3 regions of the Alkalibacillus flavidus genome follow, and region 2 is predicted to be linked to each of the others. Evidence: riboswitches for the same ligand, from Rfam matches in the RefSeq annotation. Region 2 holds a riboswitch; each other region holds the start of a gene.
What was found. Region 2 has a riboswitch for thiamine pyrophosphate ahead of tenA (thiaminase II). Riboswitches for the same ligand answer to the same signal wherever they lie in the genome.
Positions count from the first base shown of each region.

Region 1: another riboswitch for thiamine pyrophosphate. It lies ahead of ABID56_RS12180 (YkoF family thiamine/hydroxymethylpyrimidine-binding protein); the one in region 2 lies ahead of tenA (thiaminase II).
Region 3: another riboswitch for thiamine pyrophosphate. It lies ahead of ABID56_RS07070 (ABC transporter substrate-binding protein); the one in region 2 lies ahead of tenA (thiaminase II).

Region 1 covers NZ_JBEPMX010000016.1:17,684-23,356, reverse strand. The annotation lists gene ABID56_RS12200 (permease prefix domain 1-containing protein) at 1-599, opposite strand, end outside; gene ABID56_RS12195 (PadR family transcriptional regulator) at 589-939, opposite strand; gene ABID56_RS12190 (aldehyde dehydrogenase family protein) at 1,258-2,706, opposite strand; gene ABID56_RS12185 (HD domain-containing protein) at 2,761-3,462, opposite strand; TPP riboswitch at 3,523-3,625, shown strand; gene ABID56_RS12180 (YkoF family thiamine/hydroxymethylpyrimidine-binding protein) at 3,720-4,310, shown strand; gene ABID56_RS12175 (ECF transporter S component) at 4,321-4,929, shown strand; gene ABID56_RS12170 (ABC transporter ATP-binding protein) at 4,919-5,673, shown strand, end outside.
Region 2 covers NZ_JBEPMX010000003.1:212,499-218,171, forward strand. The annotation lists gene ABID56_RS04975 (IS30 family transposase) at 1-673, opposite strand, end outside; gene thiE (thiamine phosphate synthase) at 1,754-2,365, opposite strand; gene thiM (hydroxyethylthiazole kinase) at 2,358-3,098, opposite strand; gene thiD (bifunctional hydroxymethylpyrimidine kinase/phosphomethylpyrimidine kinase) at 3,095-3,895, opposite strand; gene tenA (thiaminase II) at 3,892-4,578, opposite strand; TPP riboswitch at 4,616-4,721, opposite strand; TPP riboswitch at 4,977-5,085, opposite strand; gene ABID56_RS05000 (hypothetical protein) at 5,219-5,566, opposite strand.
Region 3 covers NZ_JBEPMX010000006.1:65,131-70,803, reverse strand. The annotation lists gene ABID56_RS07085 (ABC transporter ATP-binding protein) at 156-896, opposite strand; gene ABID56_RS07080 (ABC transporter permease) at 883-1,662, opposite strand; gene ABID56_RS07075 (thiamine-binding protein) at 1,655-1,954, opposite strand; gene ABID56_RS07070 (ABC transporter substrate-binding protein) at 1,958-2,950, opposite strand; TPP riboswitch at 3,049-3,158, opposite strand; gene ABID56_RS07065 (acyl-CoA synthetase) at 3,463-5,055, shown strand; gene ABID56_RS07060 (hypothetical protein) at 5,177-5,326, shown strand; gene ABID56_RS07055 (double zinc ribbon domain-containing protein) at 5,396-5,673, shown strand, end outside.

The DNA.
Region 1 (5,673 bases), on a different contig from region 2:
AGCCCGACACCGATCGCGAAAAATACCGAGAAGGAGGCGAATGCGACGAACAGTTCACCTGTTGCCATGCCTGAAGTTACAGCTGTGAAAACGGCAAATAACATAAAGCCTACGGTTACGGCATACAAGGCAGCGCGAATTCGATTCATCGCGTATAAGTTGGTCGTTTCGCGACTTAATAAACCGTATGTCAGAAAAACGCCGCCGATCACGATGAAGATGCCTGTTCCCGGCACTGCGACAGGATCGACTTCCATGAACATCATGCCGACTGTCATAAACAACCCAAACACAATTAACATACCACTGAGTACAAGAGAGACCGTCGATATGCGATTTGTCATCGACGTGTAGGCAGAAAGTCTTGCTGGATCTTCCCCGTGTTCGCGCATATCCTCGACGAGACCGCTCATGTCCCCCATTGATGCTTTTGCTTCTTGTAATGCTTCTTCTTCAGACATTCCTTGTTTTTTATAATCTGAAATTCGTGCGTGCATATTGGTGATGAGCTCTTGTTTTAAATCAAACAGTTGTTGGCTATCGCCGACGTCTTTAAACAAGTCGTCAATGTAGCGTTGTACGTTTTGATTAAGATTCATTGTCGTCTCCTCCCATAATTAATTGATCTAAGACACCTTTCGCAAATATCCAATCGTTGCGATGTTGTTCATAGGCATCGAGGCCGGATTGGGTGATGCGATAATATTTTCGTCGACCTCCTTGCGTTTCGTCGCCCCAATACGATTCAATGAGCCCGTCTTTTTGCAGCCTACGAAACGCGGTATAAAGGGTCGCTTCTTTCAATTCGTACTGGTTGTCACTTAAGGCGATGATCTGTTTGTAAATGTCGTAACCATAACTATCGCCTTGTCTCAATATGTTTAAAATAATCGTTGATGTATGTCCACGGATTAAGTCCGTTGAAATATGCGATGCCATATAACCTCACCTCCACAAATACAATGTACACCATATTACTTTGTCTGTCAAAGTAATATCTCTGAAATAAATTAAAAAGTGCAGGAATCATTGAGAAATTTGCGAGAATCCTTATGGAAAGTGCAAGAATCATTGAAAAAACTGCAGGAATCCCTTCACAAACTGCAAGAATCATTGAGAAAACTGCAGGAATCCCTTCACAAACTACACGAATCATTCCGAAAACTGCAGGAATCCCCTCACGAATTGCACGAATCACACTCACACAAACGTAAAAATCCCCCTTAGCACAACGCCAAGAGGGATGTCATTCATTTATTAAAATGTGTAATTTAAACTAATCATTTTCCGGTTCACCATTTCGTGAATGGCGTATTTCACGCCTTCGTAACCGTACCCTGACTGTTTGCGCCCACCATAAGGCATGTGGTCAAATCGTAATGTTGGGACGTCATTGACTAATACTTGGCCGACATTGATTCGGTGTGACATATCGATCGCTTGCTTCATGTCATTCGAAAATAGGCCAGCACTTAATCCGTATTGACTGTCATTAATCGCGTGTAACGCTTCATCACTTGATTGAACGCGATTAATGATGACGACGGGACCGAATGCTTCCTCTTTTGAAATTTTAGCGTCTGCTGGGACGTCGGTTAAGACAGTTGGTTCAATGCCTTGTTCTTGTTTTTGCCCGCCTGTCACGATATTAGCGCCGAGTTGTTTTGCTTCGTTGATCCATTCCATTAATCCTTCTTGTGATTGTTCGTCGATTAAGTTGGACAAGTCTGTATTGTTATCGAGTGGATCGCCGAATGTAAGCTTCTCCGTTTCTTGGACGAACTGGTCTAGAAATGAATCGAAAATGTCGTCGTGTACGTATACGCGCTGTGTACTAATGCAGACTTGTCCGTTATAGGAAAACGCTCCATTAACTGTTTTACTTACGACGTCATCTAGGCGGTCGTGCATGCTTTTATCGACGTACAACGCTGAGTTATTACCGAGTTCCAGGGTGACTTTTTTCAGCCCGGCTTGAGATTTAATGTCACGTCCGACACGCGGGCTACCTGTGAATGTTATTTTCTTCACGTCATCACTGTTAAGCAGTACCTCACCTAAATTTTTGCCGTCGCCAGGGATGACTTGATAAGCGTCGCTTGGAAGGCCCGCTTCAACGAGTGCTTCTCGTAACAAAATCGCTGATAACGGCGTTTTCTCAGCTGGTTTAACGATCATTGTATTGCCTGATGCAATGGCTGGTCCGACTTTATGCACGACTAAATTTAATGGAAAATTAAACGGTGTAATCGCGCCAATCACACCTATCGGCTCATATATGGTATACGCATCGCGTCCGGCTCCATTAGGCGCTGCGTCCATCGGAATCGATTCGCCTTCTAATTTACGTGCCTCAACGGAAGCAAACTTTAACGTCTGAACGGTACGATCGACTTCCCCTAACGCATATTTGATCGGTTTACCCGCTTCTTGCGCAATCGTTTCAGCTACCATTTGTTTTTGGTCGGCAATAATGTCGCTCGCACGGTTTAAAATATCGGATCGTTCATGCGCAGGCATTGAGCGGACTGTTTCAAATGCATCACTCGCAAGGTTGACCGCTTTTAACATTTGCCCCTGACTGCATTCTGGAACTCTTACAATTTCTTCTTTCGTATGAGGGTTCATTAACGCATACGTTTCGGTTGCGTTTTTCGTTAATTCATCAAGATAGGGTTGATACTGCAACATCATATCACCTTCCATAGTTTATTACGTCTCCCTTTACTATTCCACAAAATTTCATAAACGTAACACCCTTTAAGCAAATCCATCCCATTCAGCAAAAAATTGTTGCAAATATTGCTCCATAAATTGGTGACGTTCGCAGGCGATCCGATAACCTTCTTCCGTATTCATCTTATCTTTCAATGTTAATAATTTTTCATAAAAATGATTGATGGCAGAACTGTCGCCACGACGATATTGGTCTGGTGTCATGGATTCGCGCGGGAATAAATTCGGATCATGAATGGGACTTCCTTTTGACCCTGAATAAGTAAAACAACGTGCAATCCCGACTGCCCCAATCGCATCGAGCCGGTCAGCATCTTGAACGACCTCCGCTTCAAGACTCGGTAAGGCCTCAAAACCGTGTTTAAACGAAATGGTATCGATAATAGCGAGAATCTGATCTATGTGATATTGCGACACACCTTGATTCTCGAGCCACGATTCAAGATTCGCCCGTTCAAGATCAGGGTCAACCACAACTTTATCATCTATGACATCATGTAGAAGGGCTCCCATCGTCACAACCCACGCATCAACTGTTTCCGTTTTCGAGATGTGTTGAGCATTGTGAACAACGCGTACAATATGCCACCAGTCATGACCCGATCCTTCTGATTCAAGTTTTTCTTTCACCATCTGTTCCGTTCGTCTAATTATCTCTTTTTCATCTTCCATGACTGTGATGCCACCTTTTTTCATAAACTCTCGACAAATTCCGTCACCTTTCACCGTTTACAAATCCTAATCCTTTTATTATGATGTAAGTATAACAAAACTGCATACGTGATGAACATGCACTAGGGGAGCTACGTCGTGTGGCTGAGAAGGAATGTCCTGACCCTCAAGACCCGAACTAGATAATACTAGCGTGGGGAAGTGCAGTGAGGCTTGAACAACTGTAAGCACGACCACACTAAGGCTGAACTGCATTCCCACGGGATGCAGTTTTTTTGTTATGACACTACATTTTAAGGAGGCGATTCGTCATGACGAATCAACAGTGTGGAACTAGTCGCATCGCAGGTGTTCAGTTTACACTCTTTCCGATGAGCGACAACTTTGTGGACATTATTTTGTCTGCATTAGATGAGGTCGACCATTCGAGTGTGTGGAAGGAAACAGATGATGTCACAACGTGTATGAGAGGTAAAATCGTGCATATTTTTGATATCACGAAAGCGATCTTCTTACACGCTGCTAAAACAGGTGAACACGTCGCGATGAGTGGTACCTTTTCAGTCGGTTGCCCAGGTGATAACGAAGCGGACGTGTATATGGCAGAAAGTGACGAGCCGGTCAACGCGCCTAACTTAAGTGCCAACGAACAACAAGCTGGGTGTAAATTTGCCATTCACCCTCTTGGTCGCGACGATTATATGGACAAAATTTACGAACAAATCGACTTATCAAAAGCGCGCGGCGTTGATGTCAGTCCGTCCCATTATATGACGCGTTTAGACGGCGATGTTGCATCGATCTTTGATGCTATGGAAGAAGCTTTCGAAGCTGTGCAGCAAGAGGTATCGCATACGACAATGACCTTTACGATTTCGGCGAATAGCCCGTCTAATCGATAGGAGGATAACCATGACAAAACAATGGAAGTTAAAAGAAATTGTCTTAATGTCCATTTTGGGTGTGGCATTTGCGGTTATTTATTTATTAGCGTTCGGTTTAGGTCAGGGACTCGTCGGGTTGTTAACACCTTTTGGGATCGGGCCATTAGGATATGAGTTTATTTATGGCATTTGGTTTATCGTGTCAATCATCGCAGCCTATATTATCCGTAAGCCTGGTGCTGCATTCACGTCGGAGTTAATCGCTGGTACTGTTGAAGTCTTGATCGGCAGTCCGGCTGGCCCTCAATTAATCATGAGCGCTGCTGTCCAAGGCTTAGGTGCAGAAACGGCTTTTGCCCTTACAAAATGGCAAGATTATCGTACTCGCATCTTAGTGTTAGCTGGTGTTATGACAGCCATCTTTAGTTTTGCGTGGCATTTTTACTCTGCCGGATTTTATGCCTACGAATACTGGTTAGTTGCTATTATGTTAGTCACAAGAATCATCAGTAGCATTCTAATCACAGGGCTTCTCGGTAAATGGCTAAGTGATCAATTAGCTAAAACAGGTGTACTAAGAGGGTACGCGCTTGGAAAAGAACATCGACAAAAAGGTGAGCACCATCATGTCTCATAAACCGGTCCTAACTGCCGAACATTATTCATTTAGTTATGAGACATTAGATCAACCAACATTGGATGACTTAACGTTCTCATTGTATGACAATGAGGCGACGTTGTTGATTGGGCCAAGTGGTTCTGGTAAATCGAGTTTGTCCCTTTGTTTAAATGGTTTATACCCTGATGCGGTTGAAGGTGTCGCATCAGGGGAGATCTTTTACCGAGGTCACTTGATTAAAGACTTCGCTAAAGGAGCACTTAACCAACAAATCGGCATCGTATTTCAAGACCCTGAGAGTCAGTTTTGTATGATCACGGTTGAGGATGAACTCGCATTCACCCTGGAAAATTGCCAAGTACCACGGGACGAAATCGAGCACCGGATCAACCAGATACTGAACCATATCGGAATGATTGACTATAAACAACAAGCAATCCATACACTTTCGGGCGGTCAAAAACAAAAAATCGCACTCGCGTCGGTGTTATTGCTTGAACCAGACGTTCTCATTCTCGATGAACCGACGGCCAATTTAGACCCGATGAGTCGGTTAGAATTTATTCAATTAATTGAACAATTGCGCATGACTATGGCGCTAACGATTCTAATCATCGAGCATCAGGCAGACGACTGGCTTAAACTGATCGATCGAGCCCTCGTTTTAAACCAAGACGGTCAACTGATAGAAGATGGTCCTGTCGATACAATCTTTCAAACAAAACAGACCGTGTTAATGGAACATGGCATCTTCATCCCTGA
Region 2 (5,673 bases):
CATAGTCAAAGATGATGGATTTGAATAAGTGTTTGGGTAACGGATTAAGCCAATGGTTCAAGCTTGTTTCAATGTCGGATGCTTTTCTTCCTGCTGGTTTAATCGCAATCATGCATTTGGTTAAACGCTCAACCAAGGTCAAAACAGCACTCTTGTGTTGGTAGCCAACGATGGTGTCACCTTCTAATTGGCCGAATTCTTGATGGTAGTTGGGGTAGTCATGGTCTCGATCTTCAATACGGCGTCTAAAGCTTTGTTTCCCTCGCTTTTCTTGGTGACCGTTGGGTTTTCGTTTGCCTTGCATAGGGAGGTCTTCTTGGTTAAATACACCTGATTGAAACAGACGATATAAGGTACGCATACGGCAGGAAATAGGCTTTTCATTTCGGCCTTTAATGACATCTGGCGTCCAGCCAGAACGAACCTTTTCTTGGATGTAATCTGTTTCAGAATCAGGTAGTTCAATCTTGGGACGACCCCAGTTGGCTTTGTTCGTTTGATATTGAAGATGAATCTCTTTTGCGGTCATTCCTTCAGCCAGTTTCCTGATGATGCGATAAACGCTCTCATGACCACGTTTTAACTTCTTAGCAATTTTACGTCCTGATAGACCAAATGCATGATATTCTTCTATGAATACCAATTCGGTTTTGGTAAGATGGGTGTAGGACATGTCAGATACACTCTCCTTAACTTTGGTAGGTTATGGGTTGAGTATATCATGACATGTCCTTTTATAGTGTCTCGCTTAATTTTACAATCCGGGTTGTATAAACAATAACAGTTATAAATGCTATAAGATTAACTAAAAATAAAAAAGTATCATAAATCCTGATACCCCCTTCTAATATGTAAGTGCCATATCTCAAAATATTCACTCCAAGAATAACTAATAAAAATATATAAATTTTGGTATTCATATCCATTTCTCCTCCCTCAATAAATTATCTATTTCTCCTAAAAGTCCATTATAAGTTGAGCACCTACTTTTAGAGAAAAACTAACCAAGCAGAAAGTAGATTGAATAACTTTTCTCATACATTAACATAGTTTAGTGTGCTAACACTAAACTAGACAAAAACGTTAAGGTCTTTCAACTTGAACGTGACAGGTGATAAGTAATTAAGTGATTGATGGATAGGATATAATTGAACCGGTGCACAAAATCAAAAAATTCAAGGTCAACTGTCTTATCGTTCAATAAAATCGGTACCTTATACAAACTCTATTTTGATTACCTTGAAGGTTGTTTCAGCAACGGCATTGTCATAAGGGAACTTGGTTGCTGAGGAGATTAACCAGGCATTTGCCGATTCCTCAAATAGAAGCACCATTAAACCAATTTTGAAAATGTAATGAAGATGAAGCATATGTTTACTGCACTAAACTCCAAAAATTAACCCAGTATTATTACAGTAAATAGACTGGTGGGAAGCCGATATTAACTCGAGCTTGCACCAGTCTATTTTAACTGACAAGGATTAGTATTATTTCCCTTCAACGTTTTCACATACGTTAGGCTTAACAACTTCACGGTCAATCATTTCGTAGACGTACTGCTTTCCTCTTCTACAAGTACCATTTCGTCTCCTCTTTCGATATTACAAATAGGGGCAAATAACATTGAGTCTAAGAAATTTTCTCTATTAATATCAATATCGTTGATTTTGGATGAGTTCAGTTAATCAACCGCATCAAAATCAAATTGAATGCCATGTTAAAATTTCACCAACGAACATTCTCTATATCATCTCTATTTCTTCAAACGTTTAACGGTTTCATTCGGCTGTTCACTCCTTGAAATAGCTGAAATCACACTTACCCCTGCACCTGTCTGTCTCACCTGCTGAGCATTCGATTCATCAATACCCCCTATTGCGACGACAGGCAATGGCACCTGTTCTTGGATAAAACGAAGACCTTCGATGCCAATTACTTCTTTCGCATCATCCTTTGAAGAAGTTTTGAACACAGGACCGACACCAAGGTAGTCAGCCAAATCCCAACGACTGACATGAAGCTCTTCAGTTGTAGAAATGGATAGCCCTATTAGGAGCTCAGGAAACATTTCCCGAATTTCCCTAATATCACTGTCGTCCTGACCAATATGAACGCCGTCTGCTTCCAATTCACGAACAATTTCAATATCATCATTTACAAAGAAAGGGATGCCGTAGTCTTTACAAATCCTTCGCAAACGGTGACCAAGCTCTATCTTTGCCTGCCCACTCAGCGCATTTTTACCCTTTTCTCGGAATTGAAAGGTTGTAATGCCACCATTAATCGCCTGTTGTAACACCATTTCCGGATCCTCCCTGCAATCCTGACTGCCCATGATGAAATACGTGTGCAGAAAGTCAGTCATCGGTCTCCCCCAATTCATCTAGCAGGTGAGGAATAAATGTCCCAGGGCCTCCCGCTTTCTTCTCAGCACGTTCGGCAGCTTTATTGTAGAAATTAATAGCGAACTGTACTGCTTCTATTTTCTCTTCCTCAATAGAAATGCAGGCGGCTATCAGAGATCCGAGCAGACACCCTGCACCTGTAATGTAACCGAGGAGTGGTGTTCCGTGCGAAGACGTGAAGAAGTCTTTTCCATCACTAATGACATCTGTCTCTCCAGTCACTACAACCCTCGTCTGTAAAGTCTTCGCCGCTTCTAAAGCAATGACTTCTGCATCCCCACCTTCTTCGGAATCCACGCCTTTTACCTTCAAAGGAATATCGGCAAGCGCACCTATCTCTCCAGCATTCCCCTTCACGACAGAGATATCGACTTCATTCACAATCCTTTGAACCGCCTGTTTCCTGAAAGTCGTTGCACCCGCACCAACAGGATCTAGAAGCACAGGAACCCCTGCTTTATTTGCAGTTCTTCCTGCTTTAATCATAGTTTCTAAATCCTCTTTCCTGACGGTACCAATATTCAATACGATGGCATTCGCGATACCGGCCATTTCTTCAATCTCTTCTTTTTCCTTAGACATAACAGGACTGCCACCGAATGCGAGCAGACCATTCGCAGTAAAGTTCATGACTACCTCATTCGTGATGTGATGAACGAGTGGGCGTTCTTCCCTCAATTGTTCAAGATTCATTGTTCTCTCTCCTTTCTGTAAGCCCAATGATTGGTAGGACCTTTCCCAGATCCAATATCAAAAGAATAACGGATGGCTTCAGTGATGAAGGGCTTTGCCTGTTCGACAGCACCCGAAAGTGTTCGTTTCATCGCCAGATTGGCCGCAATCGCCGAAGCATACGTGCAACCAGTACCATGCGTATTCTCTGTCAGAATCTTATCCTCTCGATACATTCTAACTTCTTCTCCGTCATATAATACGTCCACCGCTTCTCCATCTAGATGACCTCCTTTAACAAGTGCTCCACCTGCTCCAAATTCTTTTACCAAACGCTGGGCTGCTTCTTCCATGTCACGTTCTGTGCTTATTTCCATCTCTAGTAATGTTTCCGCTTCAGGTATATTCGGTGTGATGACCGTTGCATAAGGAAACAGGTACTCAGATAAAGCAGCCCGTGTCTCTTCTTCCATGAGCGGGTAACCACTGGCAGACACCATAACTGGATCACAGACATAAGGAATATTCTGACGTGCGATCCATGTCCCTATCATTTTTGCCGTCTCTAACGTCGCTATCATTCCAGTTTTGATGACATCGACAGGCAAATCTTCTTCAATGGCCGTAAGTTGTGTTTCAATAAAGAACGCTGGAACATGATGAACACCTTGAACGCCTGTCGTATTCTGGGCTGTTAGCGAGGTGAGCACAGACATGCCATACACTTCCCATTCTTCAAATGTTTTGAGATCTGCCTGTATACCAGCTCCTCCTCCAGAATCAGAACCAGCAATCGTAAGGGCTGTAAAAGGCTTCATTTCAGCACCCCCTCTCCAACCGGCCAACCTTCGATCGTATAAGACATCTCCCAGAAAGCATATTCCAGCTGACAACTCTTTCTAAAAGCATCTTTCATAAGCTTGCGATCCTCAGAAGAGGCTGCTTCAGCTTCTTCATTTAGACGCTTCAACAAGTAGTCAGTCGTGTAAGTAATCGAATCATCAGCATAAAATTCAATCCATTCATAAAAAGGATGATCAGGCTCCGGAGAGAATTCTTTCTTCAGTTCCTGGCCGATTTCCTGATACGTCCACGGACATGGTAGCATGGCTGCGATTGTTTTACCGAGAAGCCCTTCCGTCGCGACACTTTTCATATGTGTACGGTAATGGTCAGCCGTAGGCGGTAGCGGGAAGCCTTGAAGTTCTTCGTATGGCACACCAATATAGTTACACAAGTTATGGTGTGGATGGATCTCATCTCCAAGTACAAAAGCGATTTGTGCCTGGAAAAAAGCAATATCCTCGCGTTTTTTCGATTGAGATACCGCCGTTCCATATAGCTGCATGAACGTATTCAAATATTCATAGTCCGCCTTCACATAATGAGCAACTGCTTCGTCTGGTAACTCGCCTTCTCCAAGTCCACGAACAAACGGATGATCAAAAATCGCCTGAAATATATCATCGTTTTCTCTTCTCAATTCTTCTGTAAAAGTCATAAAAAATAGCCTCCTTGTTTTGTATACAGGAAACCACTCGAAATTTTGAGTGCTTCCCTTCGTCGGTATGACCCGAATCAGGTTCAAAGGGACTAAGGCTTTGCCTTATCTCAGCGATGATATTCGCGCCCCTAGCAACGTTTTATACATTTATGACAACGGTTGGTCACTTCAATTACCATTATCTTTAACATCCAAGTGAAATGGTAATAATTCAGTTTATAGCATGCTTTAAAAAAGTAAGATTCACCCTTACCAAACAAGCAACTATATTCTAAGTCTTCTCAAAGCTAACAAATCAACCATGGTCATCATCTATTCCCCCTCCTCTTCTCATGAATAATGGGAAAATGAAAACAAAAAACCGGATCCCTTAATAAATGGGACCCGGTTTGTCAATTTTATGTTGACTACTTCCCCACGCTGGCATCACCCAGATCAGGTCCCAAGAGTCGGAAAGTAAAGCTTTCCTCTCAGCCCGTTTAACAGGCACCCCTAGTAGTTGAACTTCATTATTCACTTGGATAATAATAGTGTAACAAAGTTCAGAAAGTTATGCATCTTTTGTAAGAGAAATATTTTCTATATTACACTCAGCTTGCTCGTCATTGCAATGCTGGAATCTGAAATTTCTAAAAATCTATCTAATAATATTAAATAGATTCGTAGATAAAACCTTCTTACTTTCTTTATCAAATCCATATCCTTGAACACTTGTGATTAAATCATGTTCAGTTGTAAAGCTAGAGCACGCTATAATATGGTCTTGACCTCCGTTAGGTTCTTCCGTTAATTCATATTCAAAGGGATAAGGGTCTTCCTGCTCAAAAAGTTCAAGAAAATCCTCCCACTCTTCATTTTCAGCGCCAACGACCCTCCAGTAATGCAGTTGATGTGAATTGGAGTTGCAAAATTTAATTAATAATTCAATCGAATAAATGGCCAAATCTTTACCTAATTGATTAATGTGAAGACGATCTGAGAACATACCTAAAACAACCACTTGTCGTTTGAATCTTTACTCTCCCATTTCATTTCAAAATCCCACCTTTTTTTATAGTTATTTATAAACGCTATAAATCCTTGAATCAAATT
Region 3 (5,673 bases), on a different contig from region 2:
TGAGGCGGATACGGCGAAATATGGCGGTGATACGGCGATTTTTTGTGATGATACGGCGGAATTTTTGAATGATACGGCGAAATAGCGGAATTATTCGGCGAAATCTTGCTTCAATACGGAGAACCTCGCCTCATCCTAATTAAAAAGCACCCGCATTACGTATGCGACTGCCTCATGTCGTGATAGATATCTTTTTTTAATGTTAAGAAGTCTTGTGACAATAATAAATCTTCATGCCTTGGCCTTGAGAACGGGATATCGAACGTGCTTTGGATCGTCGCTGGGCGGTGCGACAAGATGATCACGCGGTCGGATAAAAACATCGCTTCTTCGATATTGTGCGTGACGAACACGATCGTGCGTTTATGGTTTTCCCACATTGATAACAACCATTGTTGCATGTCGATGCGGGTGAATTCGTCGAGTGCTGAAAACGGTTCGTCGAGTAGGATGAGCGATTGAGGACTTAAAATGCTTCGAATAAATGACGCGCGTTGTTTCATCCCACCTGACAATTCATGCGGATAGGCATGTTCGTACGATGCTAATCCGGCACGCTCAATCATATCTAAGGCTTTGTCATAATCTTTTTCCCCTTGGATTTCTTGTCCGAGTAAGACATTCTCGAGCACAGTACGCCACGGAAAGAGCGATGGCGATTGTGGGGTGTAGCTAACCGAGCCAGGTTTCCCCGTAATACTACGACCGTTTAAGTGAATATCGCCTGATGTTGGCGTTTCAATTCCACCGATCAAGCGAAACAACGTACTCTTACCGCTACCTGATGGACCTAAAATCGAGACGAATTCGCCTTCATCCACTGAAAATTGGATATCGTCTAAAACGTGTTGATCGCCGAATGATTGCTGAATGTGTTTTACATCAAGGTGTGTCATGGGAATCCCTCTTTTCTGCTGTTTGCCAGTGGATGACGCGCTTTTCGAGCCAGACGATGAGTAAAAAGAATAATAAACTAATCGCGACGATGATGAAAATCGCGACGAAGATACGGTCGGGTCGGAATGAGGACGAAGCAAGCGTCATATAGACACCGAGTCCGTTGTTGGCGCCTAACCATTCAGAGATGACAGCCCCCATCACGCTGTATGTGGCCGAAATTTTCAAACCAGAAAATAAAGACGGCAACGCATTTGGCCACTCTAATTTACGAAAGATTTGCCGTTTGGTCGCGCCAGCCATTTGCATGTAATGGCTTAGATCGCGGTCAGCTTGCTGGAAGCCACTTAATAATGAAATCGCAATCGGGAAAAAGCACACAAGTGTGATCACGATTAATTTAGGGAACATGCCGAAACCGAACCAGCCGACGAGAAGTGGAGCCAAGACGATGATTGGAATGTTTTGCGATAAAATAATAAGCGGATACATCGATTGGCGTAAAAACGGCACTAAATGAAGTGCGATTGCAATGCCGACACCGCTTGCACTTCCGATCACGAAACCGATCACGATCAGTTTTAACGTCGCGAATACGTGCTGGTTATAATCGGTCCATTCGGTGACGCCGACTGTGATAATATCGCTCGGTGGGGGTAAAAACCACTTTTCGATGTTAAACACGACCGTACTTAATTCCCAACCGGCGAATAAAACAATTAAAACGAGCGCCGGCCGCCACCCTTGTATGATTAGGTTACGCATCGCGATGCTTCTCCGTTAACGCATCCATTGACGCCCCTTCTGGATAATGCGCAATTTTCACCTGGGCGATCACGTTCGGACAGCCGATGTCGATCATTTTTCGGTTAATTTGTTCGACAATGGCAAGTAATTCAGACAGTTCGCCTTCCATCGTCGTCTCAAGCGGCCCGACTTCGTATTTGACGCCCGATGAAGCGATGACGTGAATCGCTTCATCGACGTATGGAATGACGTCGTCGTTTGGCCCGGGTGTTTTCGGGATGACTTGAATGCTTAATAATGTATTAGCCATGTGTTACTCCTCCTTGGGTAAAAAGTCGTTCGTAAAGGCTGATTCTGCGTCAAATTCGCCTTCAAGAAGGTCGTGTTCGTTCATCCATTCGGCGTAATTTTCCCAGACGTCCAGTTTTTGATGACCCCATTGTGGTGCGTCATCTTGATAGCGCGGCGATAACCATTTTTGGCTTTCGCGCACGAGTTCTTCGTCTAAATCAGGTTCGGCTTCGATTAATATATCCGCTGCTTGTTCAGGGTTGTCGATCGCAAATTGATAGCCTTCTGACGCTGCTGCGACGAAGCTTTCGACGACTTCAGGTTGTTCATCAATCATCGTTTCGTTTGTCGCGAGTACTGGTGTGTAGTAATCTAGTTTGTCACTATATTCAGTTAAATAAATCATGTTCAGATCAGTGCCACGAAGTTCAGCTTCAATGCCATCCCAACCGTAATAAATCCAGCCGAAATCGATGTCTTGGCGCTCAACGGCTGTAAAAAAGTCTGTGTCTCCCATATTGACGATATCGACTTTTTCAACGTCGGCATTTTCCTGTTGCATCACAGATGAAATGACCGCTTTTTCGAGTGGGGCACCCCATCCGCCGTACGTTTTACCTTCAAAATCTTCAGGAGATGTTATGCCTTTTTCTTCTAAAGAAGCGAAACCTGATGTATTGTGCTGAATGACCGCTGCGATGGAAACGACCGGCACGTCTTGGGCGCGTGCTTCCGTAATGCTTTCTTGAAAACTGACCCCAAAATCGGCCTGGCCTGATGCGATGAGCTGATCGGCTGACGATTCACCTGGAAGCATTATCTCAACATTTAAACCGTGTTCTTCAAAATACCCTTCCGCTTGTGCGACATATAGGCCAGTATGATTTGTGTTAGGCGTCCAATCGAGGACGACTTTCACGCTTTCGTTGTCACTGTTTTCTGTGTTGTCTTCACTTTCCCCGCCGCATGCGACGAGTAACAAACTTACTACCATGATCAAAATCCATTTTTTCATCTTAGAAAAACCTCCCCAAATTGTGTTTAGCCATAAGTTGGAGGTATTAAAAAAGCCCTAGGAATAGTTCGCCTAGGGCACACAAACGTTGATTAATTACGTCGAGTCGATGTGTTCCCTACGCTGGTCTTAGCCAGTTCAGGTTCTAAGAGTCAGTATCTTACGGATACAATCTCAACCAGCAACACTGGTCCCCCTACAACTTATGTCTATTTTGATTTTTATTCCATTTCAGTGTGCCACAATCTTGTAACAATTGCAACGATTACTTCGTATTTGTTTATCACGTGATCCGCACGACCGATTGATACGGCGATTTTCAGGAGGGATACGGCGATTTTTTCAGATTATACGGCGATTTTACGAAAATATACGGCGAAATCTCGGGATTTTTCGGCGATTTTCCGAAAAAGCATCTTCACTTGAATTGGGCCATATACTATTTTATAATAATAATTAGAATTTTCAGATTTGTAAGTCATCAGAACAAATTTGGGGGAGTGTTTCACGTGATGTCGAACGATTTGAATCAAATGTTGGAACGTACGAGACGAAACACATTAGGTGACTTATTGTTACGGACGCGCGAGCGGATGCCGGACAAGTTTGCGCTAGCGTATGAAGGACGGCGTGTTACGTATGCTGAGTTGGACGATTTAGTGAATCAAACAGCGCATGCGTTTCGCGAGCAAGGCATGGTGAAAGGCGATATGATTACGGTGATGTCGAAAAACAGTCTCGATTTCGTCGTGTTAAAATTTGCGCTCGCACGACTTGGAGCTGTGATGATTCCAATCAACTATATGTTGTCACACGATGATGTGGCGTATATTTTAGAACATTCGCAAGCAACGGGGCTGGTGGCGTCAACCGATTTTGCGCCTGTATTGGAAGAAGCGGTGAAACGAGATTCAATCCATTTTAAGTTTGTCATGGATTTAGCTGATGGCGAAGCGGTTTCAAGTGATCTGGCGGATTGGCAATCCCTTCAAGCGGTGCGTTCGGATCAGCCGACGACGCTCGTGGATGAAGATTTAGCAGATGAAGACTTAGCGCATGTGTTATACACGAGTGGGACAGAATCGCGACCGAAAGGCGTTATGTTATCGCATAAAAGTTTGGTGAGTGAGTACGTCAGTTGTGTCGTCGATGGTAAGATGGAAAGCCGTGATGTGATGGTACATGCGCTTCCGATGTACCATAGTGCGCAACTCCACGTATTTTTAGGGCCAAGCATTTACTTAGGGGCGAGTGGAGTGATTTTACCGAATGCTACACCTGAAGGAATTTTAGAAACGATCGAGCGTGAAGGGGCTACGCAATTGTTCGCACCACCGACTGTGTGGATTGCCCTCTTGCGTCATCCTGATTTTGATAAGCGGGATTTATCGACGCTTGAAAAATGTTATTACGGTGCAGCGATTATGCCCCGGGAAATATTAAAGGAATTAGCGGAACGATTGCCAAATGCGAAGTTTTGGAATTTTTACGGACAAACAGAAGTCGCCCCGCTTGCGACAGCGCTCCAGCCAGAAGATCAATTGCGAAAACTCGGTTCGGCAGGGAAACCGTCATTAAATGTGCAAACGAAACTCGTCGATGATCAAGGCGAGGAAGTGCCTCGTGGTGAAGTTGGAGAAATTGTTCATCGCACACCTCATGCGATGAAAGGATATTTAAATGACCCGGATAAAACGGCGGAAGTGTTCCAAAATGGTTGGTTCCATAGCGGGGACTTAGGCATGATGGATGACGAAGGGTATATTACGATTGTGGACCGCAAAAAGGATATGATTAATACAGGTGGCGTTAATGTTTCGAGTCGGGAAGTGGAAGAAGCGATTTATGAGTTAGAGGGTGTGTCAGAGGTCGCGGTGGTCGGTCTGCCTGATGCGTATTGGATTGAAGCGGTGACAGCGATTGTCGTGCCGAAAGAAGGCTATGAGTTGTCTAAAGATGACGTCGTGCAGTTTTGTGCTGAAAAGCTGACTAAATTTAAAGTCCCGAAATATGTGGAGGTCACCGATCAACTACCGAAGAATCCGAGCGGAAAAGTGTTAAAACGCGCGTTGCGTGATCAATACGAATCGGTGACGAATCAATAAGGGTGTGAAAAGGCCGGCGTCGATGCCGGTCTTTTTAATGGCTTAGCAGGGTGAGAAGGCATTCGGTGATATAGGAGGATATGCTATAATATAGAAAAAATGGATATAATGGAGTGTGTTTATGAGTTACAATACTTGGTTAATGGCGCTTATTGGCGGTGTGTTGACGTTTGTTTTTGCGGGGCAAGTTAATCCACTTATTATCACGAACGTGCTATTAGGAGGAATTGTCGGATTATTGCTAGATATGAAGCACGAGAAATCGTCATAGCATTTGTTTTCGGATAAATTATGATACAATTAAGAAAATATTGATTTCTACGAATAAAGGGGAAGGCTAATGACGGATCAAGCAACAGAAAAGGCTCGGTTGCAAGCTGATAAATCAACGCTTCTTGCTGAACTTGGAGCATCGATTTATCATCAATATCGATTAGGCCAATTGTATAGCGAAGAGCTCGAAGATTATGCGAAGCGGTTGCAAAAAATAGACGATTTATTGCATCGTTTACGCGAGCAAGACGAGTTACATAAAACGTGCACGTGTGGGGCTGTCGTCGGTGAATCAGATACATATTGTCATGCGTGTGGTCAAACGCTGTCGTTTTTAAAACAAGA